DNA from 2 places in the Paenibacillus sp. GM1FR genome. Region 1 is predicted to be linked to the other one. Evidence: riboswitches for the same ligand, from Rfam matches in the RefSeq annotation. Region 1 holds a riboswitch; the other holds the start of a gene.
The links. A riboswitch is a leader RNA that binds a small molecule or an ion and turns the genes downstream of it on or off. The one in region 1 is predicted to bind ZMP and ZTP.
Positions count from the first base shown of each region.

Region 2: it holds a riboswitch for ZMP and ZTP, as region 1 does, so the genes downstream of both, PAEAM_RS17360 (TIGR01440 family protein) here and PAEAM_RS27405 (DJ-1/PfpI family protein) in region 1, are expected to answer to the same signal.

Region 1 is NZ_MKZL01000059.1:288,504-294,353, forward strand. Features, by position in the region: gene PAEAM_RS27375 (sensor histidine kinase) at 1-5, opposite strand, end outside; gene PAEAM_RS27380 (response regulator transcription factor) at 2-691, opposite strand; gene PAEAM_RS27385 (SDR family NAD(P)-dependent oxidoreductase) at 882-1,646, opposite strand; gene PAEAM_RS27390 (class I SAM-dependent methyltransferase) at 1,696-2,442, opposite strand; gene PAEAM_RS27395 (VOC family protein) at 2,636-3,019, opposite strand; gene PAEAM_RS27400 (GNAT family N-acetyltransferase) at 3,195-3,668, opposite strand; gene PAEAM_RS27405 (DJ-1/PfpI family protein) at 3,673-4,281, opposite strand; ZMP/ZTP riboswitch at 4,342-4,423, opposite strand; gene PAEAM_RS27410 (GNAT family N-acetyltransferase) at 4,474-4,989, opposite strand; gene PAEAM_RS27415 (YfiT family bacillithiol transferase) at 5,023-5,547, opposite strand; gene PAEAM_RS27420 (GNAT family N-acetyltransferase) at 5,595-5,850, opposite strand, start outside.
Region 2 is NZ_MKZL01000022.1:400,525-406,374, forward strand. Features, by position in the region: gene spoIIR (stage II sporulation protein R) at 1-400, shown strand, start outside; gene PAEAM_RS17345 (L-threonylcarbamoyladenylate synthase) at 859-2,031, shown strand; gene PAEAM_RS17350 (manganese efflux pump MntP) at 2,207-2,767, shown strand; gene PAEAM_RS17355 (low molecular weight protein arginine phosphatase) at 2,826-3,398, shown strand; ZMP/ZTP riboswitch at 3,495-3,576, shown strand; gene PAEAM_RS17360 (TIGR01440 family protein) at 3,718-4,311, shown strand; gene PAEAM_RS17365 (serine hydroxymethyltransferase) at 4,530-5,777, shown strand.

The DNA.
Region 1 (5,850 bases):
ATCATGCTTCTGCCTCTTCCGTTGCCATGTACCCCTGACCTACTTTGGTTTCAATGTAACGCTCCAAGCCGATGGGTTCAAGCTTCTTCCGTAACCGATTAACGTTAACCGTCAGCGTATTGTCACTCACGAAATGCTCATGATCCCACAGACTCCGTATGAGGTCCTCACGGGTAACAATCTGATTTTTATGCTCCACCAGCACTTTAAGGATAAACATCTCATTTTTCGTTAACAGGACAGATTCATCCCCGCAGGTCAGTGTATTTTTCACATACTCAATAGTGGCACCACGCCAGGTTCGAAGTTCAATATGCTCTGTATTATAGTTATACACCCTCCGCAAAGTCGCTTGGATCTTGGCAATCAATACATCGAAATGAAAAGGCTTCTGGATAAAATCGTCTGCCCCCAAATGCATGGACATAACCATATCCGCAGGATGATCCCGTGAGGACAAAAAGATAATCGGCACATTGGAGTGCGAACGAATGATCCGGCACCAATGGAACCCGTCATATTGGGGTAACTGAATATCTATAATGACCAGTTGCGGCTGAATTACGCTGTACTCCTGCAATACCTTTCCAAAATCCTGCACACCATACACGTCATACGACCATTGGGACAAACGTTCCTTGATTTCATTGAATAACGACTCGTCGTCTTCAATGAGCATAATTTTAAACAAGAGATTCACCACGTTTCTGATCTTCTAAGGTTGAGGTTGAATAAGGTAATTAGACTCCGTTGTTGCAGGATCACCTTTACCGTTACGAATCGTTCTTCCGATCGCTGATTCCAGTGTACAGGGAAGTTAGGCTTATATCAAAAGGTATCCCTGCTTCGTAAAGAAAACAAGCCTAAATACGTATATCATATTAGCTCTCAATAGTGTGTATAACATGGCTTGAATCACTATTTTCGTCCATCCGCTCGATCAACTGCATCGCTACGTCTCGTGGCGATCTTAATTGTCCTGCTTCATATACTTGATTGAACATACCCGCAAGGGCGAACTCCTCTGCACTTTTGCCTCGTGCAACAGCCTGCAATTCCGTATCGACCATCCCCGGATCAAAAGCAATAATCTCAACAGGGTTCTGTTGACCCGTTTGCTCCAAAGATACGCATTGGGTGAACATGTTCATACCTGCCTTGGATGTACAGTACACTGCCATTGAAGGCGCGGGATAACTTCCCGAACCCGATGAGAGATTGACAATTTTACGTCTGGCGGACAGATGATTTGTTTGTTGAATAAAAGAGGAACTTAATATCATTGGTGCTGCGAGACTGATGTTGAGACTTTGACTTATCTCTGCCGCACTGCACTGATCGATAGGTTTTAGAGGCTCCAGCATCGCTGCATTATTAATGAGTCCAATGAATTCAGCTTCCTGAGAAGGTATTTGGTCCAATATGCGTGTAATCAAATCATCGATCCCATTCAGGTCGGCAAGATCATACTGAACATGGCGGTAACGCCCGCTCCATTCCTCGCTTGATTCCAACAGATCCGAACCGCCGCGTGAAATACCGTAAACGTAATCCCCCTTAGCCAATAATAACTCTGCAAGTTGTAAACCGATCCCTTTGGATGTGCCTGTAATGATAAAGTGTCTTTTTCCTGTTTCTGTTTCCATTCTGATACCACTCCTCCTCTATTTTCAATGCATGTTTATTTCACTATTCTTACGAGTTTTTCTTTCTCCACAACGTGACCCAGAGAAAAGGTACACCAAAATACGGTTCATGTTGCTCCAGCGACTTCATTGCACGGAACTCCACACATTCAAAGCCATCTTCCAGCATGTAGCGAAGCTTCTCCTCCGTGAACGCAAGACCACCGCGCATCGACTTCTCTTGATACACCTGCCAATCATTCATAACGATCTCAGGCCCACCAATATCGCCAAAACCAGGAGCAAAACAAGTCATTCCAAAGTATCCTCCAGGCCGGAGTGCATTGTGGATCATCTCTATGTAGGGAATGCGCTGATGTGGCAACAGATGGTGCAGACAACCCGAGTCGTAGACAAGATCATATTCTTGCTCTGGGGACAATTCGAACACAGATCGACATTCAAAATGCACGTCCAGTTGCTCCTCTGCCGCCCTCTCTTTAGCCCAAGCAATAGCTGTCTCCGAAAGATCATAAGCATCTACCTGATATCCTTGGCGGGTTAAATACAACGCATTTCTGCCCGGGCCACACCCCAGTTCCAGTGCCTTACCGCCGCTCAGCACACCTTCGTTCACATGCGCTACCAGATTCTCATCCGGTTTGTTTGGGAAAAAGGGGATTGGTCTGTTCCGATCCTCATAGAAAGGTTCCCAAAACTGCTTGGCAGATCTGAAATCCGCATCGAGCATATCATATAGGTCCTGTACACTTTTAATCGTCTTTTCCACAACCACATTCCTCCTTAACTGCTCCATCCAAACCTTCATTTCCGACTATTCATTCCTCGTCATTTTCATGAAATCAGCCACACTCTATTATAACATTTTTACCCAGTAGTTCTCTATTTTTCTTGTGCTTTTCTACTCCAAAACATAAGCTTTTTCCCAACAAAAAAACGACCGACATGGATGTCGATCGCTTACAATCTTAGCGGTTTTAAGTTGTAATTTACTTCGCCCGTTCCAAGACTGCAAAGTAATTTCCTTCGTTATCAGCAAAGTTGAAGACACGCCCCGTTGGCATCTCGACAATCTCTCCGACCGTTACATGTTTACCAGCCAAGTCGGCATATAACTGATCCAGATTTTCGGTGAAGAACATTAACGAAGGTGTGCCCAGATTTACACCCGCCGACATCCGCGCCACGAACTCCTTGTTTTGGAGAATAATGCTTGTCTGCGAATTTGGGGTAGGCGCAATCTCAATCCATCTCATACCCTCGTCAAGGTTTACTTCATCCACAATGTGGAATCCTGCAACTTCCGTCCAAAATGCCAGTGATTCATCTTGATTGTTAACATACAACATAACTTGGCCGACTTTGCTAAACATGGATCAATCACTCCTCTGATCATCTAATCTCTTAACATCCTGCTTATCATTCCTCAAATTCCAATAGAGTATAACATGCAAGACAGCTTTTTTATCATCTTTCTTTGCAAGTACATGCAACTTAAACTGAAGTACACTTTTATGCTTCCACTACAATTAGTTTTTTGAAGTTCCCTTATAATGTTTTAACAAGTGAAAGTCTATGAAACCCCGAGGTATAATAATTCATATCGACACCTTCTTTTTGAAAATTCATTCGTTCATAAAATATGAGCGCTGCTTCATTTTCTTCATGATCAAGTGTGTAAAGCATGACATCACCACTGCCGAATTCAGCTATTTTTATACATATTTTTGTAATTAGTCCACGTGCTACTCCCTGTCGAAGGTGTGATTTGCATGTAACAACGCCAACGATTTCATATCGGTTAACAGTAGGATGAAAGATATAACCAGCATGACCTATGACAACATCTGCTTCGTCAACCATGACATAATAAGCACTGATACGTTCATCCGTCATTTTTAAAAATAAATCCCAGCGCGCAGGATACTGATCGCGTATAAACGAAGGGAATTGAAAATCATGATCCGTCATCATTTTCAGCACTGCTGGCTGATCAATCGCTTGAAAAAGGCGAATAGTCATCTTTTTATCCCCTACCCTTAGTGTGCATGTAGACATCTTTTAAGTTACCAGCTTCATAATATGGATACTCTAGTTTTTGTTGAACTTGAAGGACGATCTCCGTAGACGTTAACATTTCGACCAAGTATAGTCCCAGGTCAATGGAAGCCGTAACCCCCGCACCCGTTACCGTATTACCATCACGCACTACACGCGCTGAGATCACTTCTGCACAATAAGGATTCAATAAATCATAAGCAGATGAGTTGGTAGTAGCCCTTTTTCCATTCAGGAAACCTGCTGCCCCCAACAGTAAAGCCCCGGTACAAATAGATATTTTATATGTGACATTTTCTGCCGTTCGGACCCATCGCATAAAATCCTCATCAAATCGAAGCGTTCTAGTTGATAATCCACCAGGAAAAAATACTAGGTCAAAATCCCCTAGATGAGGTAATACTGCATCGGATTTCATTTTCAGCCCACGGTCATCCCAAATTTCCTCCTTATCTGCGCAGAATGTCCATGATACGTTTTCCTTTGCTTTCAGAATCGCTAGCCAAGTCACAGCTTCATAAAATCCAGCTAAATCCATGCTTGTCATTCCATCAAATAAAACAAACGCCATTTTCATTGCCGCCACCAGTCCTTTCGTTCCCTGAATAATAAATAAAGTGTTTGATCAAAAGATCAAACACTTTGCCCAGGCGTACGGCATATAATATATGTGCTCCCTCGTGGTTCACTCCACGTTTACGCCAGTCACACATAACAGATATTTACAACTAATATACATGACATCTTTCATATTGTATATATTATGAAATTATTGCGTGGCTTTTAACTTCCTCGTAAGATAAAGTACAACATCGTCGTCCATAATCGTTTCTTCACCCGGCTGAATGTAATGATCATGTTTGTGTACACCGTGACCGTCTGGTATGTACCCGCGATGGGCATATAGAACTTGCGCTTTGCCATAATCGGAAAACACACCTACACCAATGCCTGCTACATCCGTTCGTTCCAGAATAACTTCCTCTGCTCGGTCCATCAACCGTGAACCAATACCTTGGCGCTGGAACTTCATTAGTACATTAAAATCGTTAATTTCGGGAATGCCTTGTTCCATGAAAGACGGGTAGCTGGAATTCCACAATACATTCACGTATCCGGCAAATTCTCCATTCAACTCGGCTACCAAGGTTACGCGTTCCCCATTCTGTTGTTCAGCCAAGTAATGAAGATACTGCTCAGGGGATCTCCCCCAACCCTGCTCCTGAAACGCCTTTGATATGATTACAGGATCGTTCTCATTTAATAGTCTGATATGTACACTCATTGATGAATCCTCCTTAAAAGATATTTCTAATAGCTATATTCCCAATCTATCCCGAAGCGATGTGATGTGAGCAACATGGTGTTTGCCGTGCCAAGCATACATGCCCAGATTGTAATCTAGTCTTGTCGTTTCTTCCGATGAGGGATGATAAAATTGTTTGGCATAATCTGCATCTGTCAGCGCGTTTAACAGAAACACCCAACGACGATGGAGGGCATCCAGAATCTGAAGCGAGAATTCGACATCCAGGTCTCTTGAATCACTCAGTTCAGCCCAGCGCTCTTCATAATAAGGCCGAATCGTTGGTGTATCCTCTGTCAGCGCCAACTTGAAACGAATCATACTGTTCATATGGCTGTCTGCCATGTGGTGAATAACCTGTTTGAGCATCCATCCACCTTCTCGATACGGTAGACTTAATTGCTCTTCACTCAATCCCTTTACCGCTTCTCGTGCGCGTTCAGGCAACTCAGCAATGTCCTGAATCCACTTCTCCCGTTGTGCCAAAGTAACTTCACCCGTGTGTACAAATGGTCCTATCGGAAATCTTTCATCCATCCATTATTCCTCCTTGTTTACATGATTCAAATAACTTTAAGCAGGATCTACAGGGCATATTCCATAAGCCAACAGTCTCGCATCTGTCCTTCGTGCTGCTCATGTTTCTCCAACAGCTTAATCTTTTGGAAATCACATTTCTCGTAACAGGATATCGCTCTTAAGTTCCAGGATTGAGGGTCCATAACCACTTTACGGGCTTGTTTTTCATTAATCAGATAAGCCAGCATGGATTGCATCAACTGTGTACCAATGCCTTTATTCCAGTATTCTACCTCACCAATAAACTGATCCGTTCCATAG
Region 2 (5,850 bases), on a different contig from region 1:
CAAGGTTATTCGTGAGCATTTGTCCGAGATTGAGAATAGAGTAGGAGAAGAGTTGGCCAGTCGCGGTTTAAATTATGAGTATCAGGTGGAGCTGGGTTCCGTTCCGTTCCCGACCAAGCTGTATGGGGGTACCGTCTATCCTGCCGGAGATTATGAAGCGGTTCGGATCACGCTGGGGGAAGGCAAAGGTCAGAACTGGTGGTGTGTGTTGTTCCCGCCGTTGTGCTTCATTGATGCAGGGACCGGGGATGCACTGGCGAAACCTTCAACGGTATCAGCCGCAGCGGCTGAACCAGGAGATGCAGAGGCATCTGTGCAGGGAGACACACCGGAAGCGAGATTCTTTCTGTGGGATATGGCTGTGAAACTATGGAGTTGGGTAACTAGATTGTTCGCATAACAACGTATTTATAATACAGTAGAGGGCGACTTCGATTCAGGGAGCTGCCCTTTTAATATGAATTAGTGGTGAAATTCCGAGCGAAGTATGAAGGGCATCCGAGTTGGGACAGGTATGTTATAATTACTTATAGTGCGTGTTCAAAAAGTCTGGTTTTTCAGTACCAAGAAGATGGAATGGAGTAGCGGAGCGTAGGAAAATTACGTGAGCAACCAAAATGTTTTCTTCGGAAAAATACTTCGTAAGCCTCCCGCTTATTTCGGCTGAATTTCATATTCGACGTTGATGATGCCGCTAGGCATCTATCGTAATCAAAAGCGTACTTTTTGAACAACCTCTTATATTGAATATGGATATGAACTAACCTACTTGAAGTTTAGGAATGATGATATATGAGCAGAGAAAACGAACCAGTGCAACACACCTCTGAGATGAGGGATGGTAGAGAAGAACGTGATATGAAAGCTCCGGGAGAGCTGGTCACCGAGATGTGGGATGTACGTGTCTTGGTGAGCGCTGAGAACGATCACGGATTGGGTAATATTGAATTATTGGATGTGAAAAAGGGGAGCGCCGATCAACAGGCGCTCGCCGACTTGCAGGCTGCCGCAGCCTGCATTCGTCAAGGTCAGACGGTGGCCTTTCCGACCGAGACGGTCTATGGCTTGGGTGCTGATGCGCGTAGCACAGCAGCCGTGGAGGCTGTATTTGTCGCCAAAGGCCGACCTTCCGACAATCCACTGATTGTGCATATCGCCCACCGTGACCAGTTGGATGCGCTGGTCACGGAAGTGAATGAAACGGCGGAAGCGCTGATGGCGGCCTTCTGGCCAGGACCACTGACGCTGGTGCTGCCGGTTAGGCCGGGTGCGGTATCCCCGCGTGTCACCGCCGGTCTGGACACGGTGGCCGTGCGCATGCCGGACCATCCGGTGGCCTTGCAGTTGATCGCGGCGGCGGCATGCCCTGTAGCTGCGCCAAGCGCCAACCGCTCCGGGCGGCCAAGCCCCACACTCGCGTCTCATGTGCGCGAGGATCTGGATGGCCGCATCGGCGGCATTGTGGACGGCGGCCCCACCGGGGTGGGCGTCGAGTCCACGGTTGTGCAGGTCGGTGACGACGGTAGCGTCACCATCCTGCGCCCTGGCGGCATTACGGCGGAACAACTGTCCGCCGTTGCCGCCCGTGTCACCACGGACCCCGCGCTACTCGCGGAGGGGGCCGATGGCGTGGGCAGCCCGGCGCCGCGCTCGCCGGGCATGAAGTACTCGCACTATGCACCCGCAGGGGCGCTGTGCGTGGTGGAGGGGCCGCCCGCAGCGGTGGCGGCCTGGATCAGCGCCGCCCTCGCAGAGGCGGCGCAGCGCGGAGAGCGCACCGCTGTGCTGGCGTTCGCCGAGCACGCGGAGCAGTACCGCGCCGATGCCGTGTTCTCGCTGGGTGACGCCAGCGAGCTGGAAGAAGCAGCGCGCCGGCTATACGCCGCGCTGCGCAGCTGCGATGAGCAAGGCGCCACATATATTGTGGCTGAAGCCTGCTCACGCGAAGGGCTGGGAGCAGCCGTCATGAATCGGCTGCTCAAGGCTGCGGGGAACCAACTCATACAAGTTGGCAACCAGCAACCCTCATAACCTCTCCTGATCATACAGTCAGGAGAGTAATCACTCTTTTTCCAAAACAAAATCAAGATTCTATAAAGCCAGCAACTGACCAGACATCCGTCGCCGTTTGCCTTTCATCGGTCATGTTTAGGTCCTTGTCCGCATATCGTGTACAAGAACCTTTACGTGACTTGGGGGTATGGGGATGTGGGATGTGTCTGCCCATGTAGGGCAGTTGGTAACCATTTTGATCATGGCTATTGCGCTTGGCCTCGATGCGTTCTCACTCGGGATCGGAATTGGCATGAAGGGCATTCGGCTGCGGGATGTATTGCGAATCAGTATTGTAACGGCGCTATTTCATATCATCATGCCGCTCATCGGCATGTATATGGGCAAATACGTTAGCTCCCTGCTCGGTGACATTACGACGTATGCGGCAGGTGGATTGCTTGTTTTGCTGGGTGCTCATATGATTCTGAATGCATTCCGTGAAGGCGATACAAAGCTGGTGGACCACCGTTCCCTGCTCGGCGTTGTTTTGTTCTCCCTCAGCGTAAGTGTGGATTCATTCTCCGTTGGCGTATCCTTAGGGATGTTCAGCAGTGATCTGATCTTAACTGTACTTGCTTTCGGTGTGTGTGGCGGGGTGATGTCGGTTATGGGTCTGCTATTAGGCCGTCGGGTGAGCCAGAATCTCGGGGATTACGGCGAAGCCATTGGTGGCGCAATCTTGCTTGCGTTTGGACTTTTGTTTATATTTTAGAATAAAACTTGAGATATCATATCATTCGCATCATATGTAAAATGGGGAGGCTAACACAATGAAACATATTTTATTCGTATGTACAGGAAATACGTGCCGCAGCCCCATGGCAGAGGGGCTTTTGCGAAAACTGGCATCGGAGCGCGGCATTCAGGTAGAGGTTCGCTCCGCAGGGGTGGCAGCAACGTCGGGTATGCCGATTTCCCGACATGCTGAAGCGGTTTTGAGAGATCATAACGTTGAAGGTCCACCTCATTCCACACAGCTTAGCTCTAACCTGGTAGGTTGGGCCGATCTGGTTCTTACGTTAACACGGAGTCATAAGCAACATGTCATGCAGGTTTTTCCCGATTCAGTCCACAAAACTTATACATTGAAAGAATATGTGGAGGATGATGAACAGGTATTAAGTGATGTTCAGGAGTTGGACAGCCTGTTTGCAACGCTTGAGATGAAACGTGCCCTTGGCCAAGAGATCCTGGCATCGGAGCGTGAGCGAGCCATTGAGATTAGACAACGAATTCCAAGTTTCGACATCTCCGATCCGTTTGGAGGAAGTCGTGATGATTACAATATAGCTGCAGCTGAGATTCGGACGGCATTGGACCGGCTTTTGGATAAGCTGGGATAATTCTGATCCTGCGAGGCAGGTTATAGAAATAGGACACGTGATGTAAATTAACCGTTGATTTTAGCCGCGGGTTGTTTTATGATGAAGGGGAAAACAGGGATCCGGTGTAACTGGCGACGAAGTGGGCATAACCACGATGGAGCACCGGAACAAACGGCCGGTCGCCTGGGCAAAAGAGCAATTCTGCGTTACCCGCAGACTGCTCTTTTTTTCGTCTTTCATCTGATTATTCGCTATAATAGTACCTGAGATGCCGTGCAAGAATACGAAGGACAACCAAGAGACAGCGGGCATGATTTTATCGGGAGGCGATAATAGGATGACTATAGAGTTAGATTCGGAACAACCCGGATTGCAGGAACAGACCGCGTCTATTCTGCATGAACTGGCGCTTGCCGGACAGCTTGGGCCTGGACAGATCGTTGTGATCGGTACAAGCACAAGTGAAGTCGCAGGCGCTCGGATTGGTACGAGTGGTGCCATTGAAGTGGCGCATCAGCTTCTTGCGGGTATACGCGAGGTGCAGGAAGAGTTCGGTTTTGACACGGTATTCCAATGTTGTGAGCATCTGAACCGTGCGCTGGTAATGGAACGTTCTGTGCTTACTCGACTTGGATTGACCGAGGTTGGTGCAGTACCCGTGCCCAAGGCCGGAGGTTCAATGGCATCCGCAGCATATCGTTCGCTGACCGATCCATGCCTGGCTGAACATGTGCAGGCCCATGCGGGACTGGACATTGGGGAGACGATGATTGGGATGCATCTCCGGCATGTAGCCGTACCCTATCGTACAGCGCTTCGCTATGTTGGAGATGCTCGTGTAACCACAGCGTTGACCCGTCCGAAGTTGATTGGCGGCGAACGCGCGGTGTATCGTATGGAAGAACAACCAGATTCGACATTTTGTGACTAACATATAAAGCGAGACTAATTGGGTTACACTCCTGACTTTGATTGCATCACCATCTTCCGATCGCTGTTATCCCCAGATTTTTTAATTCCCTATTTAAAGGGGGAATCCGGTGATAAAGGCGACCACTTCGTTTCTTCAGATTGGTGTTGCACTCGCCGTTTTCGTGTAAACATTAGTTTCACTTTATAACTTCACTTATAACTGGGAGGAATTTAATCATGGAACAATTGCGCAAGAATGACCCGGCAGTACTGGAAGCGATGAATCTTGAACTGAAACGTCAACAGAACAACATCGAACTGATCGCATCCGAGAACATCGTAAGTGAAGCAGTAATCGAAGCAATGGGATCTGTTCTGACCAACAAGTACGCTGAAGGATATCCAGGTAAACGTTACTATGGCGGTTGTGAGCATGTGGACATCGTTGAAGACATCGCGCGTGATCGTGCAAAAGAATTGTTCGGAGCAGAACACGTGAATGTTCAACCTCACTCCGGTGCACAAGCGAACATGGCAGTTTATCTTGCAGCGTTGAAACCTGGTGATACTGTACTTGGTATGAACCTTGCCCATGGTGGACACCTCACACACGGTAGCCCGGTTAACGCATCTGGTTTGCTGTACAACTTTGTGGCATACGGCGTACAGGAAGATACATTCCTGATTGATTATGATGAAGTACGCAAAGCGGCTTTCAAACACCGTCCTCGTCTGATCGTTGCAGGTGCAAGTGCATATCCGCGTACCATTGATTTTGAAAAGCTGGCTTCCATCGCCAATGATGTTGGCGCTTTGTTCATGGTGGACATGGCTCACATCGCAGGATTGGTTGCTGCTGGTTTGCATCCAAACCCGGTTCCACATGCGCATTTCGTAACAACAACTACACACAAAACGCTGCGTGGACCTCGTGGTGGTATGATTCTGTGCCGCAAAGCGTGGGCAGCAGCGATTGATAAAGCCGTATTCCCAGGTTCCCAAGGTGGACCTTTGATGCACGTGATCGCTTCCAAAGCGGTAGCATTCGGTGAAGCTTTGCAACCTTCGTTCAAAACGTATGCAGAGAATGTCGTGAAAAACGCACAGGTTCTGGCTGAAACACTGATCGCTGAAGGATTGAACATCGTATCCGGTGGTACAGATAACCACTTGATGCTGATCGACACACGCAGTGTGAACATCACAGGTAAGGAAGCTGAGCATGTGCTTGATTCCATCGGTATTACCGTGAACAAAAATGCAATTCCATTCGACCCTACAAGCCCGTTTGTAACGAGTGGTATTCGAATTGGTACACCTGCTGCAACTTCCCGTGGCATGAACGAAGAAGCGATGGTAGCGATCGGTAAGATCATTGCCAAAACGCTGAAAAATCCAAAAGATACAGCGAAGCTGGATGAAGCTCGTGCAGAAGTGACTGCACTGACAGACCAATTCCCGCTCTATACAGATCTTAAATACTAAAAAACTTTGCTCATGGTGTTTGTATTTGAGTTTTTCAATGTAAACACTCGGACGGAGTAAACCGAAAGAACCT